3 regions of the Stenotrophomonas sp. STEN029 genome follow, and region 3 is predicted to be linked to each of the others. Evidence: predicted binding sites of a transcription regulator. Region 3 holds the regulator's gene; each other region holds the start of a gene.
What was found. The regulator FliA, encoded in region 3, starts transcription of late flagellar genes. The targets are predictions, from matches to a motif close to TAAAGTTTNNCNNNCNNNGGCCGATAA.

Region 1 (4,582 bases), on a different contig from region 3:
CTGGGTCATGCGCTGGGCATGTTGGTGGTGGCGGAGGGCGTGGAAACCCCGGCCGAAGCAACGATGCTGATCCAGCAGGGCTGCGATGAACTGCAGGGCTATCTGTTCTCGCGACCACTGCGACCGCGCGAGATGGTGCAGTGGCTGCGCAGCGGTCCGGGCGAGTTGCTTGAATCGCCGAGCCAGGGCGCGATCACCACAATCAGCGCAACCCACTGATCGACGGCAAGAACAAATACAAGCCCGGCTGCCTGATCCGCAGCCGGGTTTTTTCGTCCTGTGGGAGCGGCGTAAGCCGCGAAGCTGGCGATGCTGGCAGGCCTTGACCCGATGCTATGCGTGCTTCGCGGCTTACGCCGCTCCTACAAAGATAGCTGCGGTGCACGAGGACATGTGACCCGGCAACGGCTGCGGAGCATCAATTCTCCACTGCTTCTGCCTTGACCGAGCCAGTCTGCTCACCGGGTGTGGGAGCGGCGTAAGCCGCGAAGCTGGTGTTGCTGGCAGGCCTTCATCTGATGATGTGCGTGTTTCGCGGCTTGCGCCGCTCCCAAAGGGCATTGTGCGCGCACGCATGTTGACCGGTTGGGGCGGTGTCTCAGGGAACGGACAGGTCCCAGTCGATGCTGCTTGTGAGCCAATCGGTCTCTTCTGCCTGACCAGGGGGCGTGTCTTGAGCGCGCAGTGCACGCAGTTCCAGCAGCTCCTGCCGTGCATGCTGTTCAAGCCGCGCGAGTTGTTCGCGTCGACTCAGCGGACTGCCGTTGGCGATAGGTGATGGAAGCATGGCGTCATCAGCCTGCGATGCTGGCTCGGCGTTGCTGTTGGCGGTGGAGCGGGATGTCAGCATATATCAGCGTGGTTGCAGCAACAGCAAAGCCCCGGCCAAGGGCCGGGGCTCGGGTGCAGGGATGGAGCAGTGCGAAATCAGAACAACTCTACCGTGCCAGCGCCCATGCTCTGCTGGGACACCGGCTTGTGCGGCGGGCGTTCCCATTCCACGCGCATTTCGCGCAGGCGGTTGCCGGTGCGCTGCAGTGCGCTAACCATCTCGCCATCGAAGACGCCGCCGTTACGGTGCAGCAGTTCCTGCAGCGCCACGGCTTCGCGGTTGATCGCGCCAAGACGGTCAAGATGGGTGTGCACGCCGCCCAGGGCCTGGGTGGCGATGTCCTCGAACTGCAGGGCGCGCACGGCTTCGGCCACGCTGCCGTCGATGGCGCGGCCGCATTCGGAGATCTCGCGCATGCCATCACCCAGCGAGGCGTTGATGGCGGCAACACTGTCCAGCATCGAGGCTGCTTCGTGGCGGGCTTCGCGGGACCGGTCCATGTCGCGTGAGGCCATGTGGGTGACGGTTTCACGCACCTTGGCAATCGCGTCCTTGGAGCTGTGGGCCAGCTTGCGGATCTGCTCGTTGAAGGTGGTGGAGCGCTCGGACAGATTGCGCACCTCGTCGGCCACCACGGCGAAGCCACGACCGGCTTCACCGGCACGCGCGGCTTCGATGGCGGCATTCAAGGCCAGCAGGTTGGTCTGGTCGGCGATCGACTTGACGTCTTCCAGCAGGGCGAAGATGCCATCCAGGTGCTGCGCCATCTGGTCGATGTGCTGCACGGTGTTGCTGCTCTGGCCGCTGACCTGCTCAAGTGCTTCCACCAGCTGTTCCATCTGGTGGCTGGCATTCTGGGCGAAGCGGGCCACGTCGACACCGCCGCCACCTTCATCACCGGCGCGGTCAACGATGCGGGCCAATGCCTGGCTCTGCTGGCGCGACTTGCGGCTCATCGCATCGAAGCTGCCGCCCAGGCCGCCGACGGCCTGCCGGATCAGCTCGCGGGCGCGCTCGATCTCGCTGCGCGAACCATCGATTTCGTTGCTGACAAAGCTGCGCAGTTCGTTGAGCAGCTGGTCCTGCTCCTTCAGCACCTTGGCGTGCTCAGGCGAGCGCTGGCTTTGCGAATGCACGCTCCACCAGGCAAACACCAGCCAGCTCAGCACCATGGTGGTCAGGATCGCCCACAGGGCCGCGGAGGGCCAGGACAGGACGGCAGCGACCACAACCAGAAGGGTGAGGACAAGCGGGGCTGCCAAACGGATTGCAATACGTGAATACATGGACGTTCTCGGGAGAGTCACGAATGCAGTATCGGCAGTGGGCAGGGTGTCTTTAGGCCACTGGCGTGAATCCCGGGAGGTTTTGCGATGCAGGCCCGCAACCGCTGCGATTGCGGGCCTTGAAAATCAGCGCAGACGGCGCTCGATGGCTTCGAGCATGGCCTTGCGCGAGAACAGGAAATCCCAGTAAGCGCCGCCAAGCTGGCGCCACAGCACCGCCGAGCGTACCGCCGCCAGCAGCAGCGCCCGGATCTCCGACACCACCATCGCCTGGCCCAGGTAGTGCGGGTTGCCCTGCACCATGATCTTCGGCTTGAGCTGGCTGATGGTGTCTGCATACAGCGCGCCCATCGCGCTCAGTACGTCCGGGTGGCAGCTGTCGCCGCGTTCCTGGGCAATGCTTGCAGCGCGCTCGATGCCGGCTTCAACCTTGTCGACCGTGGCGCCTTCACGCACGAAGCGACGTTCCAGCTGCATCACCGACAGCGCGAGCCGCGGCAGCAGGTCGTCCTTGCCCTGGTTGCGGAAGTAATCGCGCAGCAGGCGCAGGCCGGGTTCCACCTGGTTGGCACTGCCGTACACGGCAGCGGGCGAGCTGGCATCAATACGCATTACGCTGTCCATTGCGGTACGCACCACGGCGCTCTCCGAATGGCCGGTTTCTGCGATGCGGCGGACCTGCTGCAAGGCCTGGGCAATGCCAGCCAGGGCAAGTACGCGGTCATCGATGGAAAAGGTCATGGTCATCTCTCAAGGGGAAACAGGGGCGGCCAAACGGCGCTCCAGGGGTGCATCGGTGGCGGCGATCACCGCGCCGCCCAGGCATTCCATGCCGTCGTACAGCACCAGTGATTGGCCGGGGGTGACGGCGCGTTGCGGGCGCGCGAAATGCACGTCCAGCGTACCGTCATCACGCACCTTCACGGTGCAGGCTTCGTCGGGTTGGCGGTAGCGGGTCTGCGCGGTGCACTCGAACTCGCGCGCGGGCGGGGCACCTGCAATCCAGTGCATGGCCTCGCTGCGCAGCCAGTTGGACTGCAGCCAGGGGCTGTCATGGCCCTGGTCGACGTACAGGATATTGCGGGCTACGTCCTTGCCGACCACGAACCACGGCGCGGCCGGGCGCCCACGCACGCCGCCGATATTCAGGCCCTCGCGCTGGCCAAGGGTGAAATAGAACACGCCGGGGTGACGGGCGATCACCTGGCCATCGGGGTCGTGGATCTCGCCCTCGCGGGCCGGCAGGTACTGGCCAAGGAACTCACGGAAATCGCGTTCGCCGATGAAGCAGATGCCCGTCGAATCCTTCTTGGCATGCGTGGGCAGGCCAGCGTCACGGGCGATGCGGCGCAGCTCGCTCTTCTCCATGTGCCCGATCGGGAACAGGGTGGCTGCCAGCTGGGTCTGGCCCAGCTGGTGCAGGAAATAGCTCTGGTCCTTGCCACGATCGGCACCGCGCAGCAGGCGCCAGCGGCCGCCGGAGTGGTCGACCTGGGCGTAGTGGCCGGTGGCGATGCGCTCGGCGCCCAGCTCGCGCGCGGCGTCCAGGAAGTGCTTGAACTTGACCTCGCGGTTGCACAGCACATCCGGGTTGGGCGTGCGGCCAGCCGCATATTCGGCCAGGAAATGCTCGAACACACCCCGCCAGTATTCGCTGGAGAAATCGCGGAAGTGGAACGGGATGTCGAGCCGGCCGCAGACCGCCACGGCGTCGCGGCGATCATCCTCGGCACGGCAATGGCCGCTGCCATCGTCGGCCCAGTTCTGCATGAACAGACCGGCGACATCCAGGCCTTGCTGGACCAGGGTAAGTGCTGCCACCGACGAGTCCACGCCGCCGGAGACGCCCACCACGATGTTGGGATTGCTCACGGTGCCACCTGTCGCACAATCGAAAGCGGGTAGCGCTGCCCGGCCAGCCAGTCGGAAATCGTATGCCAGACCAGCGGGCTGCGCAGCCGCGCCATATCGGCCTGCAGGGCTACCGGGCTCATCCACAGCGCCTGCACGATGCCAGTGTCCAGCGCCTGCTGCGGGTGGTGCTGCAGCGGTTCGGCGGAGAAGGCAAAGCGCAGGAACGGCGTGCCGTCGGCGGCCGTCCATTGATAGCTGCCGATGAAGCCGGTCAGGTGCACGTCCCAACCGGTCTCTTCGCGGGTTTCACGCACGGCCGCCTCGAGCAGGCTTTCGCCTGGCTCGAGATGGCCGGCCGGCTGGTTCAATACCCGCCGGCCGTTCTTTTCTTCTTCCACCAGCAGCAGTTGCCCTGCGCGGGAGACCACGGTGGCCACGGTCACATGTGGCGCCCATCGCTGGGACTGCAATGCATTCACGCTCAGTACTCGTCCTTGGACGTCATTTCCAGCTCGATCGCATCGGCGCTCTTGGCGGCGGCGTCGATGGCATCGGAAATCACTTCCGCGCTGGCATCGGCGTCAATCTTCACCACGAACATGGCCACCTC
Region 2 (4,582 bases), on a different contig from region 3:
ATGCGCATAGAGGAACTCCTGGTTGCGTGCCCCGGGAGCGAGGTTCTCCAGAATCAAGCGATCCTGCTCCAGCACGTCCCAGTGCAGTTGCTCCAGGCGCGTGCGGTACATGAAGCGCCAGACATCGCGCTGCCACCCCTGCACCTTACGGATCCGCCAGAAGAAGACCCGGCAATTGGCCTCGTCCACGGGCACGGTCATGCCCACGATCCAGAACGGACCACCTGGCCCGAACTGCGCTCGATAGGGGATGGATAGACGCAGCCAGAACGCGCCGCTGTGACCAAATTCGACCCAGTCGAAGTTGACGCCGCGCTGGCCGGTTTTCTCGAAGATGAAGCCGGTGTTGGTGGGAACCACCTGCATTTCGGCGCTGCGGTCGCCTTCGGCCATGGAGTGTGAGGCCGCGTGCAGGTAGGCACCGTGCATAGGGTCCATGACATTGTCGATCGCATACTGGTAGCCGCACTGCCAGCCTGCGGTGCACAGGAAGTTGCTGTACTGGGCGCCGTCCTCCAGTTCCTCAGGCAGGAGCAACGGTGGCACCTCCGCCTGCGGATCGAGGGCGAAGTACAGGAAGATCGCGCCATGCCGTTCCTGCACCGGGTAGCTGCGCAGGCACTGGCTGCCTACCAGCGGGCAGGCGCTCACCGCGGGTACATCCCTGACCGTGCCGCTGCCATCGACCTCGACGCCGTGATACCAGCAGGCAATGCGTTCGCCCAGGTTCCAACCCATCGACAAACGTGCCCCGCGGTGTGGGCAGCGATCTTCCAGTGCATGCACGCGGCCGCCGTGATCGCGCCACAGCACGATGTTTTCACCCAGGCGGGTGATGCCCAGCGGGGCATTGGATACTTCCCAGCTCGCGACGACCGGGTACCACAGTTCGCGCAGGCCGCGGCGCAGGTGCGCTTCAATCGCTGTCTTGCTTGCCATCAATGCTCCCTCCCAGGATGCGTTGCGTGTGCAGGATCAATAGCCCAGAGCGGCAAAGGCTTTATGGAACGAGACTTCGGTCCAGGCTTTGCCGCCGGAGTCGTAAACGCCTAACTCGTTGAGCTGCTGGACCAGATCGGCGACCTCGCTGGCACCGTTGCTGAAGGCTTGCTCAAGCGCGTGTACGAGCCGCAGTTCGTGCTCGTTGGCAGCACGGGTACGGGTCTGCCAGACGATGTTGTCGTAGCGGCCGGGCTGCTCGATGGTGCCTGCGCCCGGATCATTGGTAGGCAGCGGCTTCTGCCACTGCTTGAGCTGCGGATTGAAGTCGAGTTGCATACTCATGCGACGTGCTCCAGGCCCGCGTCGATGCTGGACAGATCGATCTGTATGTCCTCGCCCTGCATCCGCAACGGATAAGTGCGCAGGTCACGGCCGCCAGGTTCGCGCAGGCAGCGGCCACTGCGAATGTCGAACACCGCCTCATGCAGTGGGCATTCGACCTTGCCGTCTTCAACGAATCCCTGACTCAGCAGGGCATAGGCATGCGGGCAGACATCTTCCAGGGCGTAGTAATCGCCATTCACCAGGAATATGCCGATTTCCTTGCCAGCGACCTTGGTCGCGAAGGGATATTCGTCGCGTACCTGCGACTGATTACAAACAGTTTTCCACGTCATGCTGTTCTGCCCGCTCATCGGTGTTGAGGGTGAGGTTTTATATTTGAAACTAAATCTCATTACAGAAACTACGATTCAACATAGCAGTCACTGGTTTGGCTGCAATAAGGAAAGTGGCCGTTTACATGTGCTGGTATTCACAGATTCGATACTTGGCGTGTTTTATTTACTTTGAATTTGCGAAGTGGGTGGTGTGTGCCCCGGAGGCTGGCAGCATTGGTTTGACTGGTGAAACTAAATCGCCATTCATATGCCTTGATTCAAGAGGTTCTGCCCTGTTTTGCGTGTTACAAGGCGCCCGTTTGTATTGCGTATTGCGCGCGTGCTGGAACCCAGGGGGCTGGATGCTGGAGGTGCGTATTGGTGATCCTGCGTAGTGCTGGGGAATATCGGTATGGCTGGGTCGGTAAATGACCAAGGCTGCGCAATGTGGGCGCCTGATGGTTTTGAACGAGAACCAATCTGTTCGGTTGAATATAGAATTGGTTATTGCCGGGTTTCTTTGGGATTTGTCTTAAAAGGGGTGAGCTTGAGTAGAAACTGGAGTGGGCTTGGCAGTGTTGTTTTATTCATTCTTGTACTCGCGGCGGCGGTGGGCGCTAAAGGAAGTCGGTTGCGAGCCGATATATAGGGCAGTTCTCCGCGCGGACCTTATCTGTTTCTCTCATGGTGATTATTTCGGCAGTGCTTGCAGCGGTTGTGGTCGGAGGCTTGGTCTGGCTCTGGCTGCGCGGCAATGACGAATCGGCGCAGCCGCAGCGACGTGCGTATTCGATTCCGGCTGCGGGGAAGGACGGCGCCGTGTCCGAGGCCCGCCCGCTTGTCTGCACCGAAGATCTGCAGAGGCGATTTGTGCTCGCTGCGCTAGGGAGCGCCGATGCAGGGGCCGATGAGCTGCGGGTGCAGCGGGCGGTGGTTGATGATGTGGTGGCGGCATTGAGTCGTGCCGACATGTCTTCGCGCTACACGCCACGGCGGCCGAACCTGCTGCCGCAGCTGATCCAGAGCGTCAATGACAGCGCCGCCTCGTCGCGTTCAATCGCCCGCATCATCGGTAGCGATGCGGTATTGGCAGCCACGCTGCTGCGCATCGCCAACAGTTCACTCTATCGACTGCAGCAGCAGGACGTGCAGAGCATTGAGCGGGCGGTGACCCTGATCGGCAACGATGGTATCCGCCAGATCATTTCCGCTGCGCTGGTACAGCCGGTGATGGAGTCGGCCAGGGGAGAGGACGCAGAGTTCGCACGGCTGCTGTGGGAGCACACCTTGCGGGTGTCACTGGCTGCGGCCGATCATGCGCGCAGTGTCGAGCACGAGGACGGGTTTGCAGCACAGTTGGCTGGTTTGCTGCTGGGGCTTAGTGCGGCCATGGCGATGCAGGCAGCCGCAGACGTGCTCGCCAAACCGCCGTTACGCATGCGCGAGCCGGGAACCCTGCTGGAAGTGCTGGCGCGGTGCCGGGGGCCTACCGCAGTGCGGATTGCCGAACACTGGAAGTTGTCGGCGCCCATCGTGCAGGCACTCAAGCAGGTGGATGCAGGTGCAGCGACAGGTTTGGCGCGGTCATTGCAGGTTGGTCAACTTGCGGCCAGCGCGGCAATGCTGCATGCGCAGGGTTTGATGAGCGAGGCAGATGCCTGCGCGGCGCTCGCCGTGGAGCTACCCGAGCATGTGGCGATGTGGCTATGGAAGCGCATGCACCAGGCTGATGGCGTGCAGGAATGAAGTGTCCAGGCGAGGGCGACGCGGGCTGGGGCGGCCTCTCCGTCGGTCGCAATGCGGTTGCTGCTATCCGACATGGCATACAACCGCGGGTCCAGTAACGTAACCCGGGTAAGCGCAGCCCACCCCGGTGGCGAGGACTTGGTGATCTGTCAGGCTTTCTGCCATCGGCCTTGGTGCCCAGCGCTTGCTCGGGCTACGGTTGGGCGGATATCGAGTAGTGTGTCGATGGCGTGGTTCAGAGCTGCGACTCCAACGGCAGCCAGCTGATCATGCGCGTGCTGGTGCGCTGCATGAGGCTGGTGTCCGGTTCGGTACGCAGGCTGATTGGAGGGGTATTGTTGCGGTCCAGCCAGCGCAGTTCGTGGTCCTTGTTGAGATAGACCCAGTAGCTGAGCTCTGCACTGGATAGGCGCAGGTATTCCTGCTGCAACCGCGCGGCCAGCACCGGGTCATCGAACAGCGCGCCCATTTCGGTATTGAGGTAGGCCGAGCGCGGGTCGAGGTTGAACGAACCGACGAAGCCGCGGCGATCATCAATGACGAAGGCCTTGGTATGCAGGCTTGCACCGCTGCTGCCGAAGGTGGATGCCTTCTCGATGTGGTCACGGGCCTTGAGTTCGTACAGCTGCACGCCGCCAGCCAGCAACGGGCGCCGGTAATGCATGTAGCCGCTGTGCACGGCGGCTACGTCGTTGGCCGCCAGCGAGTTGGTGATGATGCCGACCTGCACGCCGTTCTCGGCCTGCTGTATCAAGCCCTTGGTGCCGACCGCACCGGGCACGAAGTAAGGCGAGATCAGCAGTGATTTGTGTTCAGCGCTGCCCAGTACCTCGACCAGCCGGGTGACCAGCCATTGGCTGCTGTCGCCACCACTGGGCTTGCGAGGGGGATCGGAGTGGATGCTCACGCCGTCAGTCCAATGCAGGTCCAGCTGCTTGCTGAGATAGGCATCGGTGAAATGCGCTCGCACGCGCTGAAGATAGGGTTCGGCTTCCTGTTGGCGGGCGTCCAGCTCGGCCTGGCTGATGAAGTTGGCCATCTGCTGGTCGGTGCTGTAATGCAGGGCTGCAATCGGCACCACGGCGTCGCTGTTCCAGAAGTCATCGAATACCGTGCTGGCTTCGCTGGCCACCGGACCGGCGAGCAGCAGGTCGAGGTCGCGGAAATTCACGTCCGGGCGCGCATCGAAGTATTCGGCGCCGATATTGCGGCCGCCGACGATGGCGACGCGGCCA
Region 3 (4,582 bases):
ATGCTGACGTAGTCGCCTTCCTGCTGTGCGGACAGGCGCACCCGGCCCATGCGCGGCTTGCCTTGGGCTTCGCGCAGTTCGGGCGATTCGACGCCATGATCGATGGCGTTGCGCACCAGATGCACCAAGGGATCGGCCAGCGCCTCGACCAGGTTGCGGTCCAGTTCGGTATCGGCGCCGATCAGCTCCAGATCGACTTCCTTCTGCAGTGAGCGGGCGACGTCACGGGCAACCTTGGGGAAGCGCGAGAACACCTTGCCGACCGGTTGCATGCGGGTGCGCATCACCGCCGACTGCAGGCGTGCGGTGGCGATGTCCAGGGTTGAGACTGCACGGTCGAGCTCTTCGTCCTTGAGGCGCATGCGCAAGGTCTTGAGCCGGTTGCGGGCCAGCACCAGTTCGCCGATCAGGTTGACGATGGCGTCCAGCCGCTTGGTGTCCACGCGCACGGTGTGCTCGGGTTCGGCGGCTTTTGCCGCTGCCGGTTTGGCGGCGCCGGCGGCAGCGCGGGGTGCTGCGGTCGGCGGTGCGGCCGGCCTGGGTTTGGCTGGCGCGGTGGGAACGGGCTGGACGGGAACGGCGCCCGGTGCGGCACCGCCGTGCAGCTTGTCCAGCAGGGCTTCGAATTCGTCTTCGTCGATCAGGTCATCGCCGGCCTTTGCCGCTGCGATTGGCTGGGCACCGGGCGTACCGCTGCCGTGCAGTTCGTTGAGCAGCGCTTCGAACTCGTCTTCGCTGATCAGGTCGCTGTCACCCGCAGGCGCAGCGACCGCTTGCACGACTGCGACCACGGGGGCGGCGCCAACATCGAACTGTGCGATCAGCGCAGCAGGTGCGTGCTCCGGTTCGGTGCCCGAGGAGACTGCGTCGAGCATGGCCTGCAGCCAATCCAGCGATTGCTGGGCGGCGTCGAAGTGATGCGCCAGCAGTTCGGCTTTGCCGGCCCGTGCCATGCCCAGGGTTTCTTCGGCGGCGTGGCACAGCTCCACCATCGGATGGATCGCCAGAAAACCGGCGCCCCCTTTCAGCGTATGAAAGCCACGGAACACGGCGTTGAGCTGGTCGCTGTCGTGCGGTGCCTGTTCCAGCGTCACCAGCTGCTCGCCGAGGCGATCCAGGATCTCCTGCGCTTCGATGATGAAGTCGGCGGCGATGTCGTCGGCAAAAGCACTCATGCGTTACAGCCCCAGGTCCGAGAGCAGGTCGTCTGCGTCCACCTGCGACACGGCGTGGCGGTCCAGGCCATTGACGGCCGGGCCAGCCAGGCCCTGGTTGCGCGCTTCTTCTTCCGGCGGCGGCAGGCCGAGCGCGCCAAAACCTTCATGCACGCGTCGGACGATGCCGACCACGCGGCGGATGATCTGCCCGGTCAGGTCCTGGTAGCTCTGGGTCAGCGCTACTTCGGTGAGGTTGTGGCGGATGCGCTCGAGGATTTCGCCCTGTTCGGCATTCAGCCCGTCCGCACGCAGGCGCTCGGTCAGCGCGCGGCATTCTTCGGCCAGATCCAGCGTGCGGTGGGTGGCCTGCTCGGTCATCTGCACCACGTGGTCCAGGCGCGCGCAGGCGTCGTCCAGCTCACCGGCTTCGCTGGGCACGCTGGGCAGTTCGCCCAGCGCCTGGCCCAATTCGCGTGCAAGCCTGCCCAGGCCGGACATCATCGGCTGCGTGCGCAGGGCGGCGAGCGCGTCGATTTCCCGACGCCAGCCAGCCTCGTCGCCACTTTCCAATGCTGCCAGTGCGTCCTGCAGGCGCTGCACCAGGGCCGATTTGTCGCTCAATGCTTCCCCGGGCTGGTTCATCAGGCGCTCGCTGCCAGGCGTTCGAAGATCTTGCCGAGCTTCTCTTCCAGGGTCTGCGCGGTGAACGGCTTGATGATGTAGCCGTTCACGCCGCTCTGTGCGGCCTCGATGATCTGCTCGCGCTTGGCCTCGGCGGTAACCATCAGTACCGGCAGGGTCTTGAGCTTGGCATCGTTGCGGATGGCCTTGAGCAGCTCGATGCCGGTCATCACCGGCATGTTCCAGTCGGTGACGACGAAATCGAACGACTGCGTCTGCAGCATCGACAGCGCGGCATGCCCGTCCTCGGCTTCGGCGGTATTGGTGAAGCCCAGATCGCCGAGCAGGTTCTTGACGATGCGGCGCATCGTCGAGAAGTCGTCAACGATCAGGATGCGCATGTTCTTGTTCAAAAGACTTTCCTCTTCATGGTTCTTCGAGCCCGGCGTCGGCCGCCTCGAAAATCTTCAGTCGGCTACGCAGGCGCAGCGTGGCCTGGCCGTGGATCTGACAGACGCGGGATTCGCTCACGCCCAATACCGCGCCGATTTCCTTCAGGTTCAATTCCTGCTCGTAGTACAGCGACAGCACCAGCTGCTCGCGCTCGGGCAACTGGCCGATGGCCTTGCCGAGCTCGGCGCCGAACTGGCTGCGCTCCAAGACCTGTTGCGGGTTGGGGCCGCCGGTGCTGGGGGTGTCCAGCTCGCCCTGGTCTTCGATCCGCGACTCCAGGCTCAAGACCTGGCCACGCGAGGCGTCTTCGACCAGTCGCATGTATTCGGGCAGCGGCAGCTCCATCGCTTCGGCCACTTCACTGGCGCTGGCCGCACGGCCGCTGCTCTGCTCAAGCCGGCGGATGGTGGCAGCGGCATCGCGGGCGCGGCGGTGCACCGAGCGCGGCACCCAGTCGCCACGGCGGATCTCGTCGATCATCGAGCCGCGGATACGGATCGATGCGTAGGTTTCAAACGAAGCGCCCTGTTCGGCGTCATAGCTGCGCGAGGCCTCGATCAGGCCCATCATGCCGGCCTGGATCAGGTCATCGACCTCGACGCTGGCGGGCAGGCGCGCGGCCAGGTGGTGGGCGATGCGGCGTACCAGGTCGGCGTGGCGGGCAATGCAGTCATTGGCCGCGTTGCGCTGGACTTCACGGTATTGGGCGGCTGCATTGTTCATGCCTTCACCTTCTGCTGGATGATGCGTTCCAGGAAGAACTCAACGCCGCCGCGCGGGGCGGTTGGGGCTTGCCAGCGCGCGGTGCGACGGGCGATTTCGTTGATGGCCAGCGAGGCTGGCGCGGAAGGATAGAGCTTGACCACCGGCTGCTGGCGCTGCACCGACAGGCGCAGCCAGTCGTCCTGCGGCACGCAGCCCAGGTAGTTCAGGGAGACATCGATCAGGAACTTCTCGCAGACCCGAACCAGCTTTTCGTACAGGGCGCGGCCTTCATTCGGGTCGCGCACCATGTTGGCGACGACCTGGATGCGGTCCACGCCGCGCTCGCGCGAGAGCACCTTGATCAGCGCGTAGGCATCGGTGATCGAGGCCGGCTCGTCGCAGACCACCACCACGGTGTCCTGGGCGGCCTGGCAGAAGGTCAGTACGCTATCGGTGATGCCGGCGGCGGTGTCGATGATCATCACATCGAGCTCGCGCTCCAGCTCGGAGAACACATTGACCAGGCCAACGTGTTCGGCCGGCTGCAGCTCGGCCATGTGCCGGCGGCCCGAGGCGGCGGGCACGACCAGCACGCCGTTCGGGCCTTCGATGATGACTTCTTCCAGCGTGGCGCGTCCGGCGACCAGGTCGGCCAGGGTGTGCTTGGGCTGCAGGCCCAGCACCACGTCGATGTTGGCCAGGCCCAGGTCGGCGTCGAGCAGCAGGGTACGTTTGCCCATGCCTGCCAGTGCCACGGCCAGATTGGCCGAGACATTGGTTTTACCTACACCACCCTTGCCGCCAGTGACCGCGATGGTGCGTACCGGGCCGGCGGGTTCGTGCCGGGTTGCCGACAGCGGGAAGGTGTTGGTCAGCTTGGCGTACTCACGCGACTGCATTGTTCAACTCCGTGTTGCAGGGCATATCGGCCGCGCGGCGCAAATCTTCAAGGCGGAGTACAAGATTTGCGGCAGAGGCCCGATAAAGGTCTTCCGGGACGTCCTGGCCGTCGGTCACCCAGGTGATCGGCAGGCGGTGATCGGCCGCCACCGACAGGGCAGAACCGAAGCGGCCGGTCTCGTCCAGCTTGGTCAGCACCACGCCCTGCGGGTTGGCGGCGCTGAAGCGGCGCACCACTTCGTCCATGTCCTGGAAGGCGGTATTGGCCGGCAGCACCAGCAGGGTGCGGATCTGGCCGGCGGCGCGCAGCCACTGCAGCTGGGCGGTGAGGGCGCGGTCGCGCTGGCCCAGGCCGGCGGTATCGATCAGCACCAGTTTGTAGTCGGCCAGCTTCTGCAGCAGCTGGTTGAGGTCGGTGCCGCTATTGGCCTCGTGCACGGCGATGCCGAGCTGGCGGCCGAAGCCGTACAGCTGCTCGCGGGCGCCGATGCGCTGGGTATCGGTGGTGACCAGGGCCACGTCGCGGGCGGCATGGGCTTCGGCGAAACGCGAGGCCAGCTTGGCGATGGTGGTGGTCTTGCCGGCACCGGTGGGGCCGACCAGGGCGATCACGCCGCCGGTTTCCATCGGGTCGACCGGGGCGATCGGCAGCTTCTTGGAGATCAGCCCCAGCATCAGCCCGCGGGCGCGGCTGGGGTCGATGTCGGCCGGGATCTGGGTGGCGACGTCGCGGGCCAGGCCGGCGT

Region 1: the regulator FliA is predicted to act here: its motif matches at 2,147-2,173, upstream of ACVOLI_RS06385 (methyl-accepting chemotaxis protein).
Region 2: the regulator FliA is predicted to act here: its motif matches at 2,220-2,246, upstream of ACVOLI_RS10300 (HDOD domain-containing protein).

What each region holds. Positions count from the first base shown of each region.
Region 1 is NZ_JBRREC010000019.1:22,526-27,107, forward strand. It holds gene ACVOLI_RS06375 (bifunctional diguanylate cyclase/phosphodiesterase) at 1-219, shown strand, start outside; gene ACVOLI_RS06380 (hypothetical protein) at 599-850, opposite strand; gene ACVOLI_RS06385 (methyl-accepting chemotaxis protein) at 928-2,118, opposite strand; gene hflD (high frequency lysogenization protein HflD) at 2,245-2,859, opposite strand; gene mnmA (tRNA 2-thiouridine(34) synthase MnmA) at 2,869-3,990, opposite strand; gene ACVOLI_RS06400 (NUDIX hydrolase) at 3,987-4,451, opposite strand; gene ACVOLI_RS06405 (hypothetical protein) at 4,454-4,582, opposite strand, start outside.
Region 2 is NZ_JBRREC010000038.1:31,046-35,627, forward strand. It holds gene ACVOLI_RS10285 (Rieske 2Fe-2S domain-containing protein) at 1-939, opposite strand, end outside; gene ACVOLI_RS10290 (recombinase-like helix-turn-helix domain-containing protein) at 976-1,284, opposite strand; gene ACVOLI_RS10295 (non-heme iron oxygenase ferredoxin subunit) at 1,281-1,619, opposite strand; gene ACVOLI_RS10300 (HDOD domain-containing protein) at 2,286-3,347, shown strand; gene ACVOLI_RS10305 (phospholipase D family protein) at 3,583-4,582, opposite strand, start outside.
Region 3 is NZ_JBRREC010000054.1:4,585-9,166, forward strand. It holds gene ACVOLI_RS12615 (chemotaxis protein CheA) at 1-1,175, opposite strand, end outside; gene ACVOLI_RS12620 (protein phosphatase CheZ) at 1,179-1,799, opposite strand; gene cheY (chemotaxis response regulator CheY) at 1,799-2,191, opposite strand; gene ACVOLI_RS12630 (RNA polymerase sigma factor FliA) at 2,205-2,954, opposite strand; gene ACVOLI_RS12635 (MinD/ParA family ATP-binding protein) at 2,951-3,835, opposite strand; gene ACVOLI_RS12640 (AAA family ATPase) at 3,822-4,582, opposite strand, start outside.